DNA from 2 places in the Singulisphaera rosea genome. Region 2 is predicted to be linked to the other one. Evidence: riboswitches for the same ligand, from Rfam matches in the RefSeq annotation. Region 2 holds a riboswitch; the other holds the start of a gene.
The links. A riboswitch is a leader RNA that binds a small molecule or an ion and turns the genes downstream of it on or off. The one in region 2 is predicted to bind cyclic di-AMP.
Positions count from the first base shown of each region.

Region 1: another riboswitch for cyclic di-AMP. It lies ahead of ACYOEI_RS14295 (amino acid permease); the one in region 2 lies ahead of ACYOEI_RS21705 (universal stress protein).

Region 1 covers NZ_JBTYIP020000006.1:362,496-369,370, reverse strand. The annotation lists gene kdsA (3-deoxy-8-phosphooctulonate synthase) at 1-482, opposite strand, end outside; gene ACYOEI_RS14310 (diacylglycerol/lipid kinase family protein) at 609-1,625, opposite strand; gene ACYOEI_RS14305 (hypothetical protein) at 1,839-2,423, opposite strand; gene ACYOEI_RS14300 (isocitrate/isopropylmalate family dehydrogenase) at 2,748-3,815, shown strand; cyclic di-AMP (ydaO/yuaA leader) riboswitch at 3,928-4,073, shown strand; gene ACYOEI_RS14295 (amino acid permease) at 4,200-6,218, shown strand; gene ACYOEI_RS14290 (hypothetical protein) at 6,698-6,875, opposite strand, start outside.
Region 2 covers NZ_JBTYIP020000013.1:113,253-120,127, forward strand. The annotation lists gene ACYOEI_RS21690 (hypothetical protein) at 1-510, opposite strand, end outside; gene ACYOEI_RS21695 (hypothetical protein) at 507-1,052, opposite strand; gene ACYOEI_RS21700 (RNA polymerase sigma factor) at 1,022-1,531, opposite strand; cyclic di-AMP (ydaO/yuaA leader) riboswitch at 1,745-1,886, shown strand; gene ACYOEI_RS21705 (universal stress protein) at 2,034-2,759, shown strand; gene ACYOEI_RS21710 (hypothetical protein) at 3,277-3,546, opposite strand; gene ACYOEI_RS21715 (WD40 domain-containing protein) at 4,099-6,875, shown strand, end outside.

The DNA.
Region 1 (6,875 bases), on a different contig from region 2:
TCGCTCTGGGAAGCGACCTTGGCGACCACATTCGACATGTCCCAGGGGGCCATGAACTGCCCCTTCTTCACGTTCAGAGGCCGCCCGGTCGCCGCCGCCGCCTCGAGGAGGTCGGTCTGCCTCGCGAGGAAGGCGGGGATCTGCAAAAGATCGACGACCTCGGCGATCGGCGCCGCCTGGTGGCTCTCGTGGACGTCGGTCGTCACCGGCAGGCCGGTCTCGGCCTTGACCCGCTCGAAGACTCTCAGCCCTTCCTCGAGCCCAGGGCCCCGGAAGCTCGACTTCGACGTGCGGTTAGCCTTGTCGAAGGACGCCTTGAAGACCAGGGGGACCCCCAGCTCGGCACTGATCTCGGCGAGTCGACGCGCGATGACCAGGGTGAGGTCGTTCGGCTCCATGACGCAAGGGCCGCAGATCAAGGCCAGCGGGCGTCCTCGGCCGATCGTCGTCGGCCCGATGGAAACGGGGTTCAACACGGCCATGCTCTAGTCCCTTCCCTTCCTTGGGGGGGAGGAGGACGAGACAAGACGCGTCGCCCCTCCGCAATCGCCCGGCCCGATCTTATCGCAGGGCGACAGGGCTGACGACCCGAACCGCATCGAGCCGGCTCAGGCGCAGGGCACCATGACGTCGATCGCGCGAGGTAGGACCTCGATCGTCCAGGTCCCTTCGGGCCGGGACGGCGACGCGACGTATCCTCCGGGATCCCCGTCGAGCTGGACCGGGACTCGCTCGGCCGAGGAAATCTCCACGCGGCGGACCTTGCGATGGTAGATGCCGGGACGATCGAGGTGGAGGCCGCGGACGACCATCCAGAGGTAGTGGAGCGATCGCAACGGGCCGGCGTCGCGGAAGACGACAAGGTCGAGCCAGCCGTCGTCCCCCTTCGCCGAAGGGGCAAATGGCAATCCTAGAGCGTATCGGGGCAGGTTGAAGAGGAAGGCGGTGGCCCCGACCAGCGTCTCCTCGGCCCCCGGATCGGCGATCGAGAGGGTCAGGGACGGGAACCGATAGGAAAAGCTCGAACGGAGGACCGACTCGACATAGGCGCTCCGATTCGTCGGCCGAGGCACCCCCGCCTGACCGATCCGGGTCAGGTGGTGCCTCGTGACGACATCGGCATCGAACCCGATCCCCGCCATCAGGGTGAATCGCCGAGTCCCGGTGTCGCCCAGGTCGATCCGGGCGACCTTCCCTTCCGCGATGGTCGCGGCCAGGTGCGCAGGCGTCCCGTTCAACCCGAAATGGCGGGCGAACAGGTTTTCGGTCCCCGCGGGGAGGACCGTGATCGGGACCTTCGGGTGCTCATTGACCAGGGCCGCGACGGTGCCGTCGCCCCCGGCGGCAACCAGGCAACGGCACCTCGGATCTCGAGAAGACTCGTCGACCAGGGCCGCCCGTTCGTCCAGGCTCCAGGCGACGCGAGCCTCCAGCCCCCGACGCTCGAGCTCGTGGACGAGGCGTTCCACGCGTCGTTTTCCTTTTCCACGACCGGAGCCCGGGTTGGCCGCAATCCCGACCCAGGGTTGTTCGAGCGTGGGGATCTTCGAGGGGGTTGGCGACGGGGCGGATGCCCGGGATCCGATCCAGCCGGCTCTCCATCGTCTTCCGGAACCCTCGGTCATCCTGGAACCTTTGGACAAGTGTCAAAGATGTATCCGCACGCGGAGGATCGTGCATTCTGGCACGATCCTCAGAATCGCGTCAATGCCAGTAAAAATTTGATGAAGAGATTCGCAAGATATGGTGGAACGCCCTCCGAACACATCAGGGCGCAAGCAAAACCCCGCGCCGAATGACGCGGGGCCTCTTTGATTGACAGCTCCCGGATGATCCGCTCAGCGCGTCACAGGGCTGAGGAGCGAGGCCGAGCGAGCCGGGGGGGTAGAGCCACCCCGGAGCAGGCGTTCGACCAGCTTGCGGTTCGCATCGAGGGTGCTCTTGAACTCCTCGCGGAGCTTGGAGAGTTGATCCATCAGTTGGTTCGTCTCGCCTTTGAGCCTCTCGACGTCGGCGAGGGCGGCTCCCTTGGCCTTCTCTTCTTCCTGGGCCTCGGTCTTGCGATGCTCGCGGGTCGACTCCGCGCTGGCGAGGGCGGCCTTCAGCGTGTCGAGTTGGACGTCGACGGCGGTCTTGATCTGGGTCGTCTCGGCCCGGGCACGCTCGATCTCCGCGAGCTTCGAGCGGATCACCACATGATTCGTCTCGGCCGTCGACTGGGCCAAGGCGATCTGGTCCTTCAATCCATGGCTCATCGCCTCGTTATCGGCAACCTGCTTTTCGAGCGTCTTGATGTTGCCCTCGAGCTTCTTAAGCGCCATGGTCCACTCGGTATTGAGGTTGGCCACGGAAGCGACGAGGATGATCCAGATGGGCAAGACCAGCAGAACCAGGACGACCAAAACTTTCCCGGCGGTGGACATCGGAGCTCTCCTGCGGGCGGGAAATCGGGGGAACACCCTCACGCCGCTCCGGCGAGACGGCGATTCGAGTCGGGGAGATCGAAAACCGACCGGACGCGCGTCGGCGCAGGATATCCCAATATAACTCGCGAAATGGCGAGCCGCCAAGCGAGTGGAACGGTTTGGCGACGGATCGGACCGATTCCGACGAGCGAGGCACGTTTGACGGCCTTCGGGGGGGATCCCTACAATCAAGGACCCTCCCATATCCCGGAAGGTCCCGTCGGCCATCTCCTTTGACTTGATGGCGGTAAGCGGACTGAGCGTGAAAGGCCCTTCTGTACCATGCGTCCGACGTATCAGGTCACCGAATTGCTGGGCGACGGGATTGGCCCGGAGCTGTCGAAGGCGATCCACACCCTGGCCGATTCGCTCCCGATCCGCCTCGAATTCATCCCCGTCGACCTGTCCCTCGAGAACCGGAGAGCCCGCGGCAGGGCGGTCTATGACGAGGCCGTCGAGAAGGTCGGCACAACTCTCGTCGCGCTCAAGCACCCGACCGTCACGGCCGAAGAAAGCCCGAACGCCGTGCTCAGGCGTCGCCTCGACCTCTCGGTGATCCATCGCCCCGTCTATACCATCCCCGGCGTCCCGACCAACTTCCGACGCGAGCTCGACCTGGACATCGTCCGAATCGCCACGGGCGGCACCTACGACGACCCCGGCCGCCTGATCGGCGACGACGGTGCCGTCAGCCTGCGCATCGTCGAGAAGCGTCCCGTCCGCGAGGCCGCCCGCTACGCGTTCACCCTCGCGCGGCGCACGGGCAACAAGCGGGTCACGAGCGCGTCGAAATACACGATCCAGAAGGCGACCGACGGCCTCTTCGAGAGCGTCGTCAAAGAAGTCGCCGGTCAGTTCCCCGAGGTCCCGCACAACACCGAGCTCTTCGACGCCCTGCTCGGCAAGGTGATCATGGTGCCGGAGAAGTTCCAGATCGTGCTCGTCCTGAACGAGTACGGCGACTTCCTCTCCGACATGGCCTGCGGCCTCGCCGGCTCGCTCGGCATCGGCGCGAGCGCGAACCTCGCGTTCGACCCCGCGGCGGTCGTCCGAGTCGCCCTCTTCGACGCCGCCCACGGCACCGCCCCCGACATCGCCGGCAAAAACCTCGCGAACCCGACGGCGATCTTCCTCGCGCTCTCGATGCTCCTCTACCAGGTCGGCGAGACCGACCTCGGCCGAACCGTCCGGACGGCGACCCTCGACCTGCTCCGCGATGGGGTCTGCACCCGAGACCTCGGAGGCCAGGAGTCGACCGATTCGTTCACCGCCGCCGTGGCCGCCGAGATCGCGAAGCGGTCCGCCCCCGCCAGCTCGGAGGACGGAGTTTCTCCCCCCCAAACTCCGTGACGATTCCGATAAACAAGCGAATCTACAAGATCGAGGTAGCCTCGCGGCGTCTCTTGACGTTGGCATCGAGGTTGCTTTTAATTCACCTCGCTTTTGTTCCCGGGGGACCTGATCCGTGCTAGCGCCGAATCCCACCGACATTCGGGGGAACGGGGGAACCACTCAATTATTGGGGCGAATCGCGGCATGACTCTCGCGACGGGGCACCTCCGGCTCCGAGCCCGACAGCTAACCTCGTAGGCGTCCGAGGGGACTTTCCCGCCGGCCGATCTCTCGGTCGGCGATTCCCGGCTTCGTCAAGCCGGCCCCACTTGCACTCTGAAGACTCCCCGGTACGAACCGAATCCGGTTCGCTCGATGCTCGGGAAGGAAATGACGGTCGACATGTTGACCACTGGGGAACGTCCGCGCGAATTGCACTGGTATCACGCCGGGCCGATGCTCTTCGGCGACTGGGGCACCAGCCGACTCTACGTCCTCGGACTTGCGTTCGCCTTCACCGGACGGTCGTCGTTCTGGCACATCGTCGCGATGTGCGCGTTGATGATCGGCGTCGGTTGGAGCTACGAGATCATCTGCCGCCTCTTCCCCGACGGCGGCGGCGTCTACTCGTCGGCGCAGCGTCGGTCGCAGCTCCTGGCCGTGATCGGGGGACTGCTCCTCTGCGCCGACTACGTCGTCACGGCCTCGATGTCGTGCCTCGACGGGTTCCACTACCTCGGCGTCCACGAGTTGAGGTTCCTCGGCTTTCCGCTCGACGCCGTCTTCGCGGCCCTCACGATCATCGTCATCGGCCTGCTGAACCAGTTCGGCCCGACCAAGACCGGGACGATCGCCATGCTCGTGGCGGTCGCGACGATCATCCTGACGCTCATCATCGGCATCGCCTGTCTGCCGCACGTCTCGCAGATGCGGGTCGAGTCGCCGTTCAACAAGGGGATGTGGACCTCCTGGGTCGGCTTCACCGAGATTGTCCTCGCCCTCTCAGGGGTCGAGGCAGTCGCCAACATGACCGGGATCATGGTCCAGCCGGTGGAGAAGACCGCAAGGCGGGCGATCCTGCCGGTCCTCACCGAGATCGTGATCCTGAACCTGATCCTCGCGGCGGCAATGAACGCCCTCCCCGACTCGGTCCTCTACGAACGCGGCCCGACCGGCGACCTCCTCCACACCGGCGACATGCTCAAGGTGATCGCCGCACGATACGTCGGGCCGATCTTCGCCGCCGTCAGCTCGATCGTCTTCGCGATCCTGCTCTTCTCGGCGGTGAACACCGCGCTCGTCGGCGTCGTCTCGATCCAGTTCATGCTCTCACGCGACAAGGAGCTACCGAAGGCCTTCGGCGGCCTGAACCGCTACGGGATGCCGATCCTCCCCCTGGTCGTCGGGACGGCCATCCCGGCGCTGGTGGTCCTGCTCTTTCCCAACGTTGAGAAGCTCTCCGGCCTGTACGCCATCGGCGTCGTCGGCGCGATCTCGATCAACCTCGCGACGACCTCGACGAACAAGGAGCTCGCCCTCAAGACTTGGGAACGAGTGTTCATGATGAGCCTAACGGTCATCATGATCTGCATCGGGATCACGATCTGCATCGTCAAGCCGCACGCCCGAAGCTTCGCACTCCTCGTGCTGGTCACGGGGCTCGCCGCCAGAATCGCCACGGTCGTGACCAACCGCGCCGTGCCGATCGCCAAGTCGACGCGCAACGCCTACCTCGCATTCGCAGTCGCCGCGGTGATCGTCGAGTTGGGCCTCTCGCTGACCCTCGGCGAATCGACGCAGGTCCTCTACCGCCACGAAATCCCGGGGGCGGGCCCGGTCGTCATCCGGATGGCCGACTTCGGCTTCTTGCTCATGCTCGGGGTGGCCACCACCACCGGCTACGCGAGCTACCGCACCCAGTCTTACCGCGCCGCGCTCATCGCCGCCGAGCACTCGGCCCCGACCGCCCCGAAACGCCCCCTGATGATCCAGGCCGGCGCCTATACCGCGAAGGAACGGATCATGGTCGCCACCCAGGGGAACCCGAGGCTGATCGAATTCGCCCTCAAGGAATGCAAGAACCGGCAGGCCGAGCTCGACATCCTGTTCATCCGCCACCTCGCGGTGACGCCAATGGGCCCCACGACCCCACCCAAGCTCGACGAAGACGAGCAGGCCCTGGCGCTCTTCGACCGGCTCCGCGAAAACGCGAAGACCGTCGGCGTCCCGCTCCGGCTCCTCTACGGGGTCGCGCGAGACATCCCCGACGCCATCCTCGACATGGCCGTCACCCACGGCGCCGACCTGCTACTACTCGGCACGACCCGACGCGGAACCCTCTGGAAGGCCATGAAGGGAGACGTCATCCAGGCCGTCGCCGAACAACTCCCCGAGAACATCGATCTCCTGATCCACGCCTGACCCATGCGTGACGACTTCGCCCGGCCGTGTTCCGGGCGAGGTTGCACCATGACCTCGAAACATCTCTCGGCGAAAATGTCGCCCGCTCGGGCGAGAAATCGATGAGTGAGTGGAGCGAAGGTGGGAGTGGATGGTTCGAGTTCGGCGTGCTCGCCGCTTAGATCGGATCACGCTCGGGTTGCATCCACCAAGACAGTGCCCGCCGCACGACATCTTACAAGCCCGAAGCGCCAGCGAGTGAATCTCGTCGCAAGAAAATCAGGGAAGATTCACTCGCTGGCGCTTCGAGCCTGTATCAAAGAGATCCCACTCGAAGGGTCTGTGCCCTGAACCGCGCCTCGACTCGAACAAACAAGGAACGCGTTGACGTTGTCGCGCCCTCAACGAATCGCGCCTGAGGTATGGGCATCAACGAAACAAGCCCCACCCGAGCGGAAGACCGCCACGGGCAGGGCCGTCGTGATCAAGTCCCGAGGTTCTCAACGCTTGATCGTCTGGTAGGCGGGCGATTTCCCGACTCCAATCGGGCCGACCAAGGCCCCCGAAGGACGCCGGGCCGATTTGTCCATCCCTGCCCGGACCAGCTCGAGGTTCGCGAACAAGCGGCGCCGCTCTCTCAGACCGAGGACCAGCCCACCGACGAGGAACATCTCGACC
Region 2 (6,875 bases):
CTTGAGGGCGACGAGGCGGGCCAGGGTCCGCGATTCCTGGATATCCGGGAGCATGAGCGCGAAGCCCTCGTCGCGGAGGTCGAACTCCCAGTTGCAGTCATCCCGACGCGCGCCCAATTCAACCTCGCGGAGGGCGTTCCGGTACGTGACCAGTTGCTTCCGCGCCTCCTCTCGGGGGATGTCCTGGATCGCGCCGGCGACCCAGTCGTTGATCGATTCGTCGACCGAAGGCTTCCGAGTGGGGGACTTCTCGGCCTGGGCTTGGAGCAGCAGCCGATACCTCGTCTCGATGACCATCTGGAGCGCACGGTGGTAGAAGACCGCGGCGTTGCCCGGGATGAGGTCGCGGCGTTCGGGGATGAGCCGGTACTTGAGCGCGGGCACCGGCGCGGCGGCCGGGCGGAGCTCGATGACCTTCGGCGGCAGGGGCTTCGGCATCGGTTGCGCCCCCGAGGATGCGGGCACGAGCGCCGCCGCGAGGCCGACGAAACACAACAACGGGCGAATCATGAGGGACCTCCTGGTTCGAGGACATTTTCATATTCAAATCGCCGCGACGCGGGCGAGGACTCCGAGGGGTCGCCCGAGTGCGTGGACAGGTCGCCGGAATGCGTGAGCAAAGGGGGAGGCTCGGGCAAGCCTTCGACGCCGAACCGCAACACCTGGCGCCGGAGCCCGAGCGAGGCGGACTCCGAAGGCCACGACGGCTCCGACCCTCGAGAAGATGCCGGAGGGGCCTGGCTCAAGATGACGACGGGGGGGCCCTCCTCAACGGGCAGGGCCGGTTTCTCCTTGACGATCACGACGCGTTCGACAACTCGAGGGGTAGGGCGAGCGGCCAGGAAGGCCCCCTCCGTGAGCGCCAACGCCGCGAGCGATGCCGCGAGCGAGGGCCAGGCCCATCGGCCTCGGGATGAGGTCGGCGATTGGACCGAGGCCCGCCCGGCCTCGTACATCAGCCGGTCGCGATCGAGCCGGCTCTTCGCCGGGATGAGGTCCCTCAGGGAGGACTCGAGGGCCGTCAATTCGGGGTCGGACGAGTCTTTTGACATGACACCCCCAGGCGTTCTCTCAAGGCCGAAAGTCCCGCGGAATAGAGCCGGTGTGCGGTGCTCGAGGAGCAGCCCGCCACCTCGGCGACCTGCTCGAACGTCAGGCCGCCCCAGAGGTGGGCGACGATCACCTCGCGTTGCTCGACGGGCAGCGTGCGGAGCGCCTCCGCCGCGGCCTCGGGGTCGAGCCGTTCCGCCGTCGCCGAGGACGGGGCCGGCTCGAACCAGTCCGGGGCCTTGGTCGCCGCCTCGGCCTCGTGGCGGCGCCTCCGCTTCGAGGCCAGGCCCGCGCTGATCGCCCCGTTGCGCACGACCCGGAACAACCAGGCCGCCGGGCGACTCGGCACTAACCCTTGTGCCGAGAGCTTCAGGAACGCCTCCTGCACGACATCCTCGGGGACGTCGCACCACTGGCGAGCATAAAGCTCCAGCGCGGCCGAATGCCGATCGAGCAGCCGTCCCAGCAGATCAAAGTCCATGCGTGACTTCCGTCGCCCCGAAGCTCAAAGCAACCGTCCTACCCCTAGGACGACTGTCGCACGATTCCATCCCAAAATTTTTCCACCGGCGGCAACTCATCCCCAGCTCTTTCCGTCTTTAGGGAAATGAGCGTCGGTTGGGACAAAATACCAGGGGCTTCACCATTGACGGTCGGGCCGGGTCGCGGTGGAATGAACGTCCAGATGGGACGCTGTTGACGATCGCCGAGTCTCCCGGGGGGCCGGGAGAGCGGGGGAACCACCCAATTGGGGCGAATCGTGCCGAGACGGCACGACGGGGCACCTTCGGCTCCGAGCCCGTCAGCTAACCTCGCAGGCGTCCGAGGGGTCACTCGCTCCGGCCGAAGTCCTACGGTCCGAGCCTCACCGACCGTTGAGGTCGGTCCCCGCAGCCCCCACGTCCCTCCCTTGATAGGGAGGGAGCGTCCGGCCAAATGCCCCGGGCCGGACCTTTGGTGTGGGACAAGGCAGCGAAAATCCGATGCGCGATCCTCGGCGTCTCTGGGCCGTCGTCCTGCTCGCGGTCGTCAGCCTCCTTGCGCTGATCGCCTCGGGGCTCCTGGACTGGATCACGAGTCTCCTGTTCCTGGGCCTGGAATTCCTCGTCGAGTCGCTCCGTCCCCTCTGGGAGCGGCCGAAAAAGCACCGGCACCGGACCCAACCCCGGGGACGCCGCCTCGCGGAATCCTCGGCGCGACCTCGGCGCCTCTCCCATCGCAAGGGCCGGTCGAAGCGCTCAACCTCCGAGGTGGTGACGGAGATTTCCCCCAACCCGGCCGCCTCGCACGCCCGGACCCGGATCCTCGTCCCCCTGAGCGCCGATCGCCCGGGCCTGGTCGCGTTCGCCCTGGAGGAATGCCGCGAGCGGCAGGCCGAGCTCCTCCTCCTGTTCCTCCGCCCGATCGCCGTGACGCCGATGGGCCCCAACCCCCTCCCCACGCTGGCCGAGGACGCGCAAGCCCTGGCCGCGCTCGACCGCATCAACGGCGAAGCCCTTCGCGCCGGCGTCCCGATCCGCCCCCTCTACGAGACCACCCGAGACATGCCCCAGACCATCCTGGACGTCGCCCGCGCCCAACGCGCCGACCTCGTCCTGATGGAAGCCACCCGCCGCAACATCCTCTGGCGTGCCCTCTTCGGAGACGAGGTCCGATCCGTCCTCGCCCACCTCCCCGAACGCGTCGGCCTGCTGCTCCACGCGGCGTGAGGGTAGTGCCACAACGAGAACGTTCTGGGCATGTGAACTTTAGAATCACAAAATAGTTGATCTACAAATATTTCAGTTTCACTATTGAAACTGAGGGTGAACGTACCGCGCGGACCGTCGTAGTTGAAAACGCAATAGCGGAGGGCGTCCCGGCCGATCAAGGCAAGATAGCCGCGTGTCGCATAGTCGGCGGCGATGACGCCAACGACCATGGCCAACGGGTAGGAAGGCCCGCCCAGACTGAACTGGGCGCCGTACTCATCGCGAACTTCCCCCTGCGGATCAGTCGTCGAGGTCAGGACGGGGACGGGTCCCCAAAACTCGAGCTTTAGACTTTCGATGACAAGTTCGTCGAGGGCCGACTCACTGGCCCCAGTATCGATCAGGGCAGGTATGGTGACCGGGGCCGTGACGGGTAGGTTCAAGCGGAGGAGCGAGGCCCTTTCTTCTTGCGGGCTTATGGGCACTTGCGAGTCGATGATCGGGCCGAGCTCGCTCGTGCGGCCGGTGAGCAACGTCATCGGGGCAGGTCGTGGGAGAATCGACGGATCGGTTCCTCTTTGAGGATCTGCTTCACCATAAAGGGTGCCGAACCAAACCGTTGGTGCGCCGCATCCAACGCCTCGGCCCGGTCGGGCCAGATCCCGAGGACTTGGTCGTCCTTGATGACCACGAACGAGCCTTCGAATGGGAGGAATTCATCCCGGTGAGCCTCGAACGCCGCCTCCTCTCTCGCGAATTTCGCGGTGTTGATGACTTCGCGATGGAGGGACTGCGATTGAGACATTCCAGTCTCCCTTGATTCGGAATCACCCGGTGCTTCTCACTTCAGAGAAACGCCACTCGATGGCTAACCACCGCAAGAGGTGACTTCTCGAGAAAGGTCGAGCTCGAGCCCCGGAAAGTCGCCGCGACGGCCGAATATCGAGCAAATCCCCAGGTTAGCAGAGATTTCGGTCACGAGCAAACCCACTCGACATAAACTATCCATGATTTAAACAATTAAAAATCTGCCTCATTTTTTTGCTAAGGGAGCGATGCAGGGCAAGAGCCGATTTGAAGTCGAAAGGGACTGGCGGCAGCCCGGTCGTGTTTGCGACGTGTACAGCCCGGAAACGCCACCGATCGGCGACGCTCCTGCCCGCTCCTGCGCCAGATCCAGAATCCTTTTGACGGAGCACATGGACCGCCGGATAATGTGGAATAACTATCGGCCCATGGATGAGCGTTGCCGCGATTTTGTGGAGTTCTCCTTCGTCCCTCGGCCATTCGCCCTCCGGGGACTTGGCCCTTCCCATTGTGGACGGACGCCCCGTGGTCAGGCGAGAAGGACCGGCCGATGGATCTTCTCAACGAGGGTGACGAGCAGGCCAGGTCCGGCGGTCCAAAGCCAACTCCCGGGCCCCTCGACCCTGGGTCGAATGCTGGCCACGAGTCCGCGGTCAGCAAGGAGAACGCGGCGACCGAGGAGGACGTTGTTGGCCGCCCTCGCGCCCAGGAGCCGTCGACGGTTTGGGATGGGCAGGCGCCTGTCGGCGACGTGCTCGCGTCCACCTCGATCGACGACGCGTCAAGACCTCTTGCGTGGCAGGAGCCGGGCGCCACGTTGCGGCAGCCTTGCAGCATGTCGGAATGGCTCGAAGAAGGCCTAGCGGCGGGGGCCCTCGGCTACACTATGGGCGCGGCCATCCCGTCGTCCTGGCGTCGGCCGGCGAGGAATCCGGAGTCGGGGGCCGCCGAGGAAACCGGGGGAGAATCGGGATTCCCGGTCAGGGGTTCAACGCCGACGATCCCCGGATACGAGATCTTCGGCGAGCTGGGCCGCGGCTCGATGGGCGTGGTCTACAAGGCGAGGCAGATTGTCCTCAACCGAGTCTGCGCTCTGAAGATGATCCTGGCGGGCAGCCATGCCTCCGTCGAATCCCGCGTTCGGTTCCTCGCGGAAGCGGAATCGATCGCCCGGCTCGAGCACCAGCACATCGTCCGGATCCACCACATCGGCGAGGCCAACGGCCTGCCGTTCTTCGAGTTGGAGTTTGCCTGGGGGGGTAGCCTCGACCGCCAGCTTGACGGCACGCCCTGGTCGCCGCGACGGGCGACGCCCCTCGTCGAGAAACTCGCTCGAGGGATGGCCGAAGCCCACCGCCAAGGCGTCGTCCACCGCGACCTCAAGCCGGCGAATGTGCTCCTGGACAAGGACGGAACGCCGAAGATCTCCGACTTCGGGCTGGCCAAGGCACTCGACTCCGACGGCGGCTTGACGCTGAGCGGGTCGGTCCTCGGCTCGCCCAGTTACATGGCGCCCGAGCAGGCCGGCGGCAAGACCAAGCAGGTCGGTCCCCCCGCCGACGTCTACGCGCTAGGCGTGATCCTCTACGAACTGCTGACCGGTCGACCGCCGTTCCGCGGGGCGACCGTGCTGGAAACGCTCGACCAGGTGCGCGCGGCCGAGCCCGTGCCCCCATCCCGGCTGGTGCCCCGACTCGACCGCGACATCGAGACCATCTGCCTCACGTGTCTGCACAAGGAGGCCGCGAAGCGGTACGCCAGTGCGTTGGCATTGGCGGAGGACCTGCAGCGGTACTACGAAGGCCGGCCGATCCAGGCGCGGCGGATTTCGAGTCCGGAGCGTGCCTGGCGTTGGTGCCGGCGGAACCGAACCGTCTCGAGCCTGTTGGCTGCCGTGCTGACGCTGCTCATGACAGTCGCGGCAGTGGCCTCGGTCGGCTACGTGCGCGAGGCGTCCGCGCGCGCGACCGCGCGAAAGGCCGAGGGCACGGCCAAGGCCGAAGCGGCACGAGCACGCGCGGCCGAGAACGAGATGCGGCAGCAGTGGTATTCCGCCAGCATGGGGCTGATGCCGTCGGCCTGGGAGAGCGGCAAGGTCGGCCGCGTCCGCGAGCTCCTGGCCGAGACCGAGGTCTACCCCGACCGCGGCTTCGAGTGGTACTACTGGCAGCGGCTCTGCCACCTCGAACTACGCACGCTCATCGGCCACCGCGACGTGATCGCGGCGGTCGCGTGGTCGCCCGACGGGCAGCGTCTGGCGACCGGCAGCGACGACGGATCCGCCAAGATCTGGGACGTCACCAGTGGCCGCTTGCTCCACACGCTCCACGGCCTCGGGGACGGGGCCGCCTCGATGGCCTGGTCGCCAGACGGCCGGCGACTGGCGGTAGGCAGCGGCGACGGCATGGGAAAGGTGTGGGACGTCGCCAGCGGTCGCGAACTGGTCACGCTCCGCGGGCATTCCGCTCGCCTTGCGGCCGTCGCGTGGTCACCCGACAGCCGCAGACTGCTGACCGGAAGCTGGGACGGCACCGCCAAGGTCTGGGACGCGACCCTAGGCGAAGCCCGGCGCACCCTCCACGGTCATCAAGGCCCGATCGCCTCCGTCGCCTGGTCTCACGACGGCGGGCGACTCGCCACGGCCGGAGAGGATCTGACCGCCAGGATCTGGGACGCATCCGACGGCCGGGAACTCGTCACCTTCAAAGGACATCATGGCGGGGTTTCGTCGATCAGTTGGTCCGGGGACAGCCAGCGACTGGCGACGGGGAGCGGCGACGGCACGGCGATCGTCTGGCGTGCGTCGGACGGTCGCCCACTCGTCACTCTCAAGGGCCACACGGCCGCGGTCCGCTCCGTCTCGTGGTCACCCGAAGGCCAGTCGCTCGCGACCGGGAGCTGGGACGGCACGGCCAGGATCTGGGACACGACCGACGGGCGTGAGCTCGTCACGCTCAAGGGCCATTCCTCGCCGGTCCCGGCCGTCGCCTGGTCGCCCGTGGGAAAATTGCTGGCGACGGGTGGCTGGGATGGCGCGGCCAAGATCTGGGACATCTCGGGCGACCGCGAGCTTGTGGCACTCAGGGCGCACGCCGGATCGATCTCGTCCGTCGCCTGGTCGCCCGACGGCCGGCGACTGGCGTCGGGAAGTGAGGACAACACGGCGAGGGTGTGGGATGCCGCCGACCGCCGCGTGCTTCATGTGCTCGAAGGGCACTCGGGCGAGGTGCGCGCCGTCGCGTGGTCGCCCAGCGGCCACCAGATCGTGACCGCGAGCACAGACGGCACCGCGATGGTCTGGGACGCATCCGACGGCCACCACCTGGT